3 regions of the Mesorhizobium sp. M0663 genome follow, and region 1 is predicted to be linked to each of the others. Evidence: predicted binding sites of a transcription regulator. Region 1 holds the regulator's gene; each other region holds the start of a gene.
What was found. The regulator LexA, encoded in region 1, represses DNA repair genes until DNA is damaged. The targets are predictions, from matches to a motif close to TGTTCNNNNTGTGTTCNG.
Positions count from the first base shown of each region.

Region 1 (3,280 bases):
TGCCGGTGCCGGCCGCATAGCCTGGCTCGAAGGCGAAGGGCCGTGCATGGCCCCACCAGCCGGTGAGCGGCTGCTGGATGTCGGAAAGATGCCGCTCAGCCGCATAGATGAAGGCAGGCGCGCCCGGGCCGCCATTCAGATATTTGTAAGTGCAGCCAACGGCAAAATCGGCGTTTGCCTTGTCGAGCTCGACTGGCATCGCGCCGGCGGTGTGGCAGAGATCCCAGACGATCATCGCCCCGGCTTCCTGAGCCCTGCGCGTCAGCGCCGGCATGTCGCGCAGTTCGCCCGACTTGTAGTTGACGTGGTTGACCAGCACCACGGCGGTGCGTTCGTCGATCAGCTCTTCGACGGTCGGCGCGTCGACCCCCGAGAGGCGCAGCAGCGTATCTTTTCGCGTCGAAACCACACCCTCAGCTATGTAGAGGTCCGTCGGAAAACTATCGCCCTCGGCGACGATGACCTGCCGCTCCGGTCGCATGGCCATGGCGGCGTGCAGCAGCTTGTAGATGTTGACCGATGTCGTGTCGCAGACCACCGTCTGGCCGGCCGCGGCACCGATCAGGCGCCCGAGCTGGTCGCCAAGTTCAAGCGGCATGTTGAACCAGCCGGCCGTGTTCCATGCGCGGATGAGATCATGCGACCATTCTTCGGTCGCGGCCTTGTGCAGTTCATCGAAAGCGGCACGTGAAGCAGCTCCTAGCGAATTGCCGTCGAGATAGATCACTCCTTGCGGCAACACAAAGCGGTCGCGCATCGCGCGCAACGGATCCGCGGCATCCATCGCCTTTATGGCCACGAGATCGGGAATTCCTGTCATGATTTGTCTGCTCCCCCAAGATCCAACGCAACGCCGGACACGCATCGACTGTTCTTCCATTACCTGGTTGCGCGCAGCAAGGCTCCACCGGCGAGAAGCAGCCTGACCAGGCGGTGGAAACCGGGACTTAACCCGAGGTTGGCGTTTTGAATTCGTTTCGTTCACGGTGCATTGACCAGACCGCACAGTCGATACGGGTTCAATTCCGTGCCTTTTGCCGACCGACGGCCGATGCCAGTGCCGCCTTCTAGGAGGCCAGAAGGGCGCAAACGAAAGCAGAATCAAGGCGATGAGGCTCGCGGCGGTGAAAATGCGGTACGCCGGTAGGGGACGTCGTTTGTTTCCCGAGCCTTAACGCATTCATTAAACTTTAAACAGTTGCGGAACACAACTGGAACAGATAGTGTTTGTTCTGGGTTTGTTTTTCTGATTCTGTTGGGGGTCGCTATGCTGACACGCAAACAACACGAACTGCTTATGTTCATCCACGAAAGGTTGAAGGAAAGCGGTATCCCGCCTTCATTCGACGAGATGAAGGAAGCGCTCGATCTGGCTTCCAAATCCGGAATCCACCGGCTGATTACGGCGCTGGAGGAGCGCGGCTTCATTCGCCGTTTGCCCAACCGGGCCCGTGCGCTGGAGGTGCTACGCCTGCCTGACTCGATCGCCCCCGGCCTCAATGCGGCACGCAAGTTCTCGCCGAGTGTCATCCAGGGCAGCCTTGGGCAAGGCGCCCCTCGGCAGGGCAAGCCGACATCGTCGCGTGTCCCTGCAGCCGGCAATGACGACGATGTCGTCGCCGCCGTTTCGATCCCGGTAATGGGCCGCATCGCGGCCGGTGTGCCGATCGATGCCATCCAGCACCAGACGCATTCGATTTCGGTGCCGCCGGATATGATCATGGGCGGCGAGCATTATGCGCTCGAGGTCAAAGGCGATTCGATGATCGAGGCTGGCATTTTCGACGGCGACACGGTGATCATCCGCAATGCCGATACGGCGAGCCCCGGTGAGATCGTGGTGGCACTGGTCGACGAGGAGGAAGCGACGCTGAAGCGGTTCCGCCGCAAGGGCGCCTCGATCGCCCTGGAAGCCGCCAATCCGGCCTACGAGACGCGCATCTTCGGACCAGACAGGGTCAAGGTGCAGGGCAAGCTCGTCGGACTGATCCGCCGCTACTGAGCTCCGCCCTTGGCGCCGGCTTTGGGGTTGTCGGCCCTGCGGTATGGCGGCAGGCCCCGTGCCGCGCGTGAAAATTTCCGCTGCACGTGCCAGGGCCGGTATGATTTTTCGACCGCGAAACGGATTTCGGCGCGCGTTGCCGCTTGTGGATCGAAGTAGACGGCGGCACTTCCCGCGCGCGCCAGTTGCCGTTTGGTGACGACGAGGACCAGCCGGTCGTAGTAGCAGGGGTTATGGGCGGTGGCGTCGTCGATGACGATCAAGCTGGCAAAGGCGCAGGCTGGCCGCGCAGTATCGCGGTCCTTGGCTTGCGCGATGATCGCGCCGGATGGATGCCTGGCAAGGCAGAGGCCGTCCGTGCAAATGAACGGCATGCCCGGCGGTAGGTCGGCCGGATCGGCAATGTCGAATTGCGGGTCGTTCTTTCCAGGTGTTTCCGGCGCGACGATAGCCTCTGATGTGAGCGCGCGTTTCCAGTTGTCGATGGTGAACTCATTCGGGCGTGCCCGGTTGACCGCGAGTTCACCGCTGCCGATCGGCAGCGCGACCAGCCGTGCGTCCTCCGAGACCAATACGTCGGGTATGCGTGTCTGCGTTGTCGTCAGCAAGCCGGCGAGCGCAAAAGGAAGTGCCGCCAGCCGCAACCAGGTCGTCGCCATGCTGGCAATGACGAGGGCGATCGTCACCAGAAGGACGGATCTCAGCGAAATCAGCCCGACCGCATCGATCGGCGAGCGCTCCGATATCCACCCGGACAGGGCGATCATCGCCGTCAGCCCCTTGCCCATGACATAGAGGAAAGGGCCATCCGCACCGAACGGCATCGCCAGCGCGCTGAGAACGGCGAAGGGCATGACGACCAGTGAGACGATGGGCATGATGGCCAGATTGGCGAACAGGCTGAGCGGCGCCACGCGCTGGAAATGCCATATGGCGAAAAGCGCCGTGGCGCTCCCTGCAATGATCGAGGTCATCGCCAGACCGCACATGCCCAGCAGGACCTTTCGAGTGGCAAAGCGTAGCGGCGACAGCCGCGGCGGCGGCGTGGTGGCCCTGCCGGCGCGGTAATCGGACCAGCCTGCATAGGCGCCGACAAGGGCCGCCGTCGCGGCGAAGGACATCTGGAAACTCGGACCGACCACCTCGTGCGGCGACACCAGGATGACCGCGATGGCCGAGATCGCCAGGTTGCGCATGGTGAGCGCGGCCCGGTCGAACAGCACGGCGATAAGCATCACCGCCAGCATGATGAAGCTGCGTTCGGCCGCCACGACAATG
Region 1 covers NZ_JAMYPX010000022.1:89,894-93,173, forward strand. Annotated here, with positions in the region: gene kynU (kynureninase) at 1-820, opposite strand, end outside; gene lexA (transcriptional repressor LexA) at 1,268-2,002, shown strand; gene NKI54_RS27475 (ComEC/Rec2 family competence protein) at 1,996-3,280, opposite strand, start outside.

Region 2 (3,280 bases), on a different contig from region 1:
GATCGACGACGGCACCTCGGCGCTGGTCTGCGCCCAGCTTCTGTCGTTGGAATCCGACAATCCCGACAAGGAGGTCTCGCTCTACATCAACTCGCCGGGCGGCGTGGTGACCAGCGGTTTCGCCATCTACGATACGATGCAGTATATCAGCTGCCCGGTCTCCACGGTTTGTATGGGCTTCGCCGCCTCGATGGCCTCGTTCCTTTTGATGGCCGGCACACCGGGGCGGCGCATCGCGCTACCCAACACCAGCATCGTGCTGCATCAGCCTCTCGGCGGTTTCCAGGGCCAAGCCTCCGATATCCAGCGCCATGCCGAGGGCATCCTTCGCACCAAGCGGCGCATGACCGATCTTTACGCCCGCCATTGCGGCCGCACCTACGAAGAAGTGGAACGCACGCTCGACCGCGACTTTTTCATGACCGCGCAGGAGGCCAAGGATTGGGGCCTCGTCGACCATGTTTTCGACACTCGCAAGCAGGCCGCATGAACGAGCCGGGCCGGCGGACGGAACTGAGGCGATTGAGCGCCCGCAATTTCAGCGCCATCGGTCTGGTCTTGCCGCTATCGCGGCACTATAGTCCGGCGATGACCGCCAGCCGCTCATCCAGCCTGTTATGCCTTGCCATCGCTACCGTAGCCGGCACGAACATGCTGGTGGGTATGGCACTTGCCCAAGATAATTCGACGTCTTCGCAAAAGGGCACCCTGCCCGGTGTGACCAGCGATTATCGCATCGCCGAGCCAGCGCCGCAGCCTGAGCCTGACGACGTGGCTCCAGGCAGCGGCAACGGCACCTTCAAGATTGGCGATACCGACGTTCGGATTTCCGGTAGCATCACCATCGATGTCGCTACCGGCGGGATCAGGCCCTCCAGCCGCTAAGTTCGCCTGGTGTGAACCACAAATATTGCGCTTCAAACGAACAGCCCCGCCATTGCGTTTGCAACTGACGGGGCTTCTTGGATCTGAAATCCAAATTGCCGGGAGTGTACTGCCGGCATTTTATTTCGGATGCTTCGCGGCATTCAGCCGACGATCCGACTAGCAGTCTCTGATTTTATGGGGATCAGCAGGTCCGTTTGGCGGGCAGCGAAAACGCCTGACCCTGGCCATTTATACCTGCCGCGGCTCCAGCGACACGTGGAGCCTCAACGAACAATCCGGTGGAGTCATGCCTCTGCTCTCCTTCTGTTGGTTGCGACTGTCGTCGTCGAAGCGCTCATCGCATAACCCGCGGCGTCTCGCAGGCTAGCCCCAGGCCGCGAGGCCATCGAAAGACGGCCGGCTTCGTTGACGTCTGGAGTCTGCCCCCACGGTGTAGGGACGTCAACCTTGAATAGCCGATTACCGAAAAATGTGATCGCGAGACGTTTTGGGAAGCCGGCCCCACGGGCAGCTTTTGTCAGGAGCGTGTTCGGCCTTTGTTCTTTCCGCTTGCCCGTTCGCGCGAAAGGCGGTTAAACGCTTTGGTCGAGAGTTGTGGCGTCTCTCGAAAAGGCGGCGAAATTGCCTACATAGGGGGTGGTCGGGAAAACCCGCCCATCCCACGAATTCCAGATTCTGAGGCGGCGACCGGCGATGGCCGACCATAAATATCTCTCCATTCGCGGGGCACGCGAACACAATCTGAAGAATGTCGATCTCGATCTGCCGCGTGACAGCCTGATCGTCATGACCGGCCTGTCGGGGTCGGGCAAGTCATCGCTTGCCTTCGACACCATCTACGCCGAGGGCCAGCGCCGCTATGTCGAGAGCCTTTCGGCCTATGCACGGCAATTCCTCGAAATGATGCAGAAGCCTGACGTCGACCAGATCGACGGCCTGTCGCCGGCCATCTCCATCGAGCAGAAGACCACCTCGAAGAACCCGCGCTCGACGGTCGGCACCGTCACCGAGATCTACGATTATATGCGGCTTTTGTTCGCCCGCGTCGGTGTACCCTATTCACCGGCCACCGGCCTGCCGATCGAGAGCCAGACGGTTTCGCAGATGGTCGACCGGGTGCTTGCTGTCGAGGAAGGCACCCGGCTGTTCATTCTGGCGCCGATGGTGCGCGGCCGCAAAGGCGAGTACCGCAAGGAACTGCTGGAGCTGCAGAAGAAGGGTTTTCAGCGCGTCAAAGTCGATGGCGTCTTCTATGAGATCGCCGACGTGCCGGCGCTGGACAAGAAGTACAAGCACGATATCGACGTCGTCGTCGACCGCATCGTCGTGCGCGGCGATCTGGCGACGCGGCTCGCCGATTCCATCGAGACCGCGCTGAAGCTGGCCGACGGGCTGGCGGTGGCGGAATTTGCCGACAAGCCGCTCGACGCCAGCCAGACCGGCGAGGATTCGGTCAACAAATCGAAGAACGAGACGCATGAACGCATGCTGTTCTCGGAAAAGTTCGCCTGCCCGGTGTCCGGCTTCACCATTCCCGAGATCGAGCCCAGGCTGTTCTCCTTCAACAATCCGTTCGGCGCCTGCCCGACCTGCGACGGGCTCGGCAGCCAACGCGCCATTGATGCCAGCCTGGTCGTGCCCGACGAGAATGTCTCGCTGCGCGCCGGCGCCGTCAGCCCTTGGGCGAAGTCGAGCTCGCCCTACTATGCGCAGACGCTGGAAGCGCTGGGCGTTGCCTATGGCTTCAAGCTCGGCGACAAGTTCAAGGATTTGAGCGAGGAGGCAAAGCAAGCCGTCCTGCACGGCACCGGCGAGCGCGAAATCACCTTCCATTACGATGACGGCCTGCGCTCCTACAAGACGACGAAAACCTTCGAGGGCGTCATCCCCAACCTCGAGCGCCGCTGGAAGGAAACCGAATCCGCCTGGATGCGCGAGGAGATCGAGCGCTTCATGTCGGCCACGCCCTGCCCGGCCTGCCGCGGCTATCGGCTGAAGCCCGAGGCGCTCGCGGTCAAGATCGCCGGCAAGCACATTGGCGAGGTCACCGAGCTGTCGATCCGCAAGGCCGACCAGTGGTTCACCGACCTGCCCGCTTCGCTCAACGACAAGCAGAATGAGATCGCGGTGCGCGTGCTCAAGGAAATCCGCGAGCGGCTGCGCTTCCTCAACGATGTCGGTCTCGACTATCTGACGCTGTCGCGCAACTCCGGCACGTTGTCGGGCGGCGAGAGCCAGCGCATCCGGCTGGCTTCGCAGATCGGCTCCGGCCTGACCGGCGTGCTCTATGTGCTCGACGAGCCGTCGATCGGCCTGCACCAGCGCGACAATGCCCGCCTGCTCGACACGCTGAAGCATCTGCGCGACATCGGCAACACGGTCATCGTCGTCG
Region 2 covers NZ_JAMYPX010000012.1:64,983-68,262, forward strand. Annotated here, with positions in the region: gene NKI54_RS20720 (ATP-dependent Clp protease proteolytic subunit) at 1-490, shown strand, start outside; gene NKI54_RS20725 (hypothetical protein) at 487-885, shown strand; gene uvrA (excinuclease ABC subunit UvrA) at 1,582-3,280, shown strand, end outside.
Region 2: uvrA (excinuclease ABC subunit UvrA) is a predicted target of LexA. The motif match lies at 1,415-1,432, and genes of this name have one in related genera.

Region 3 (3,280 bases), on a different contig from region 1:
AACGTTTCGTCAACCGCTCATGCAGCGCATCCGACAATCTGTCTTCGATTTCGCGCGTCTTTTCCTGCCAGTGTGCCCGATCGGCCAGCCAGCCGGGCCGGTTGGAGACGAAGGTCCATGTGCGGATCTGGGCAATCCTGTGCGACAGCGTGTCGATGTCGCCTTCAGTGGTGTCGGCACGGCGCACCTGCTCGGCCATGTAGTTCTCGTCGACATGGCCGTGCCTGGCAAGGTCCATGTAGATGGAGGCGATCAAGTCGGCGTGCTGGGCCGGCGCGATCTTCCTGTAGTCGGGCAGCGCGCAGGCTTCCCACAGCAGCGCCACGCGTCTGGCATCGGTGGTGAGTGCCCGGACGTCCTCGTCGCGCGACAGATGCTCGAGCGCCTGCGCGTCTACTGCCGGCAGCGCGCGCGTCAGGCCTTCGACCGGGGCGTTGGTCTCAATCGAGCGCTTCAGCGCATCGAGGCTGGCGAAATCGAAATGCGCGGTACGCCACTGCAGCACTTTCACCGGATCGAAATCATGCGCCTCGATCTTGTTGACCAGTTCATCATCCAGCGGATCGACCTGGCCGGTGACGCCGAAGGTGCCGTCGCGCAGATGCCGGCCGGCGCGGCCGGCAATCTGGCCGAGCTCGGCCGCCGTCAGGTTGCGGTACTGGTAACCGTCGAATTTGCGATTCTGGGCGAAGGCAACGTGGTCGAGGTCGAGGTTGAGGCCCATGCCGATGGCGTCGGTGGCGACGAGGTAGTCGACGTCGCCCGACTGGAACAGCGCCACCTGGGCGTTGCGGGTGCGCGGGCTGAGTGCGCCGAGCACGACGGCGGCACCGCCCTGCTGGCGGCGGATCAGCTCGGCGATGGCATAGACCTCGTCGGCCGAGAAGGCGACGATCGCGGTGCGCCGCGGCAGGCGGGTCAGCTTCTTCGAGCCGACATAGGCAAGATGCGACAGGCGTGGTCGCGTCACTACCGACACGCCCCGCAGCAGGCGCTGCAGAATGCCGTGCATGGTGGCGGCGCCGAGCAGCAGCGTCTCCTGGCGGCCGCGCAGATGCAGGATGCGATCGGTGAAGATGTGTCCGCGTTCGAGATCGCCGGCGAGCTGGACCTCGTCGATGGCAACGAAGGCGGCGTCGGTCTCGCGCGGCATCGCTTCCACGGTGCAGACCGAGTATTTCGCGCCCGCCGGCTGGATCTTTTCCTCGCCGGTGATGAGCGCCACCTTATGGGCGCCGACCTTCTCGCAGACGCGCGTATAGACCTCGCGGGCAAGCAGCCTGAGCGGCAGGCCGATGACGCCGCTTTCGTGCGCCACCATGCGCTCGATCGCGAGATGGGTCTTGCCGGTATTGGTCGGGCCGAGCACGGCCGTCACGTCTCGACCCGACAGGATCAGCGGTTCAGTGTGTTTCGGATAGATGTTCATCGGCCTGGAAATAAGGCTCTCTGCCTCGCATTGTCGGGAGCGCGCCCATATTGGCCGCGTATGACAGGCGACACATAGGGATTTCGGGCGCGAAGCGAAAGCGGAATATGCCGAGGGCAGGCCGATTGGTTGGTTCGAAGCCAGAAAATCTGTTCCCGATTAACAGTTGGAACGAGTCTGGAACGAATCAGCGACGAATCACTGACTCGCGCTGATTCAGGGTTTGTTCACGGCTACATCTGGGTTTTCTGTCGGCGTACCTCACCACATGCTGAATCACGGAAACTGGCCCGATTTATGCAAGTGGCATCCAAGCGAGCACTGCGGTTAACCTTTGCCGGTGAATGGTCGTGGCTGGCCAATCTGCTTCGCACAACATTATGAAATTATTGATGTTTCCTAACGCGCTTCAATCATTTCGAGGGTGTTTTCAGCTCTCGCCGTTAACGTTCCGCTCAAAGCCGGAACGAATCGGCGACGAATCAGAGATAGCCGAAGTTTCTTGGTTTGTTCACCGCTGCATGTTGTGTTGTGAACAGCTTTTCCACCGAGAATCCACAGGCTGCCGGGCGGTTTTTGCATAGGCTGCGCAGCGGCCGTTAACCTTTGCGTGCCGGATTGGGGCAGCGTGCCGCATCGAGATCTTGCAACGGGAAGACCGCTATAGAAACGAGCCGTTTTGCAGGCCCGTTCGTCCAAGCGCGTATCTGTCTCAACGTAAAGATAAACGATCAGGCGATGTACTGGCCGCCATTGGCTGATATGGTCGAGCCGGTGATGAAACCGGCATCGTCGGAAGCGAGGAAGACGACGCAGCGCGCGATCTCCTCCGGCTCGCCGAGACGGCCGACCGGGATGTGCGGGATGACGCGCTCGTTGAGGACCTTCTCGTCCATTGCCTTGACCATCTCGGTGGCGATGTAGCCGGGGCAAATGACGTTGACGGTGATGCCGGCGCGCGCGCCTTCCTGGGCCAGTGCCTTGGTGAAGCCGATATCGCCGGCCTTCGAGGCCGAATAATTGACCTGGCCGACCTGGCCTTTCTGGCCGTTGATCGAGGAGATGGTGATGATGCGACCGAACTTGCGGTCGCGCATGCCGCCCCACAATGGATGCGTCATGTTGAAGACGCCGGAAAGGTTGGTGTCGAGTACCTCTTTCCATTGCTCGCGCGTCATCTTGTGGAACATCGCGTCGCGAGTGATGCCGGCATTGTTGACCAGCACCGAGACGGGACCGAGATCGGCTTCGATCTGTTTGATGCCGGCGGCGCAGGCCTCGTAGTCGGCGACGGACCATTTATAGACCGGGATGCCGGTCGCGGCCTTGAACTTTGCCGCTGCTTCTTCATTGCCGGCGTAGTTTGCGGCGACCGAATAGCCGGCGCTTTTCAAGGCGACCGATATCGCCGCGCCGATGCCGCGCGACCCGCCTGTGACGATTGCAACCTTTGTCATGCGTTTCCCTCCCAGAGTGAATGGTGAATGGGGAATGGGGAATGGTTATTGCGTAAGCCCTCCGATCTTCCATTCACCATTCACCATTCACCATTCACAATTTGCCATTCATCCCATTGCTTCCACGCACATGGCAACACCCATGCCGCCGCCGATGCACAGCGTGGCAAGGCCTTTCTTGGCACTTCTGCGGCGCATCTCGTAGGCCAGCGTGTTGAAGATGCGGGCGCCCGAGGCGCCGACCGGATGGCCGATGGCGATGGCGCCGCCATTGACGTTGACGATGGCCGGATCCCAGCCCATGTCCTTGTTGACGGCGCAGGCCTGCGCGGCAAAGGCCTCGTTGGCTTCGACCAGATCGAGGTCGCCGACCGACCAGCCGGCCTTGGCCAGC
Region 3 covers NZ_JAMYPX010000005.1:181,348-184,627, reverse strand. Annotated here, with positions in the region: gene NKI54_RS13125 (helicase-related protein) at 1-1,429, opposite strand, end outside; gene phbB (acetoacetyl-CoA reductase) at 2,161-2,886, opposite strand; gene NKI54_RS13115 (acetyl-CoA C-acetyltransferase) at 2,995-3,280, opposite strand, start outside.
Region 3: NKI54_RS13125 (helicase-related protein) is a predicted target of LexA. The motif match lies at 1,597-1,614, and genes of this name have one in related genera.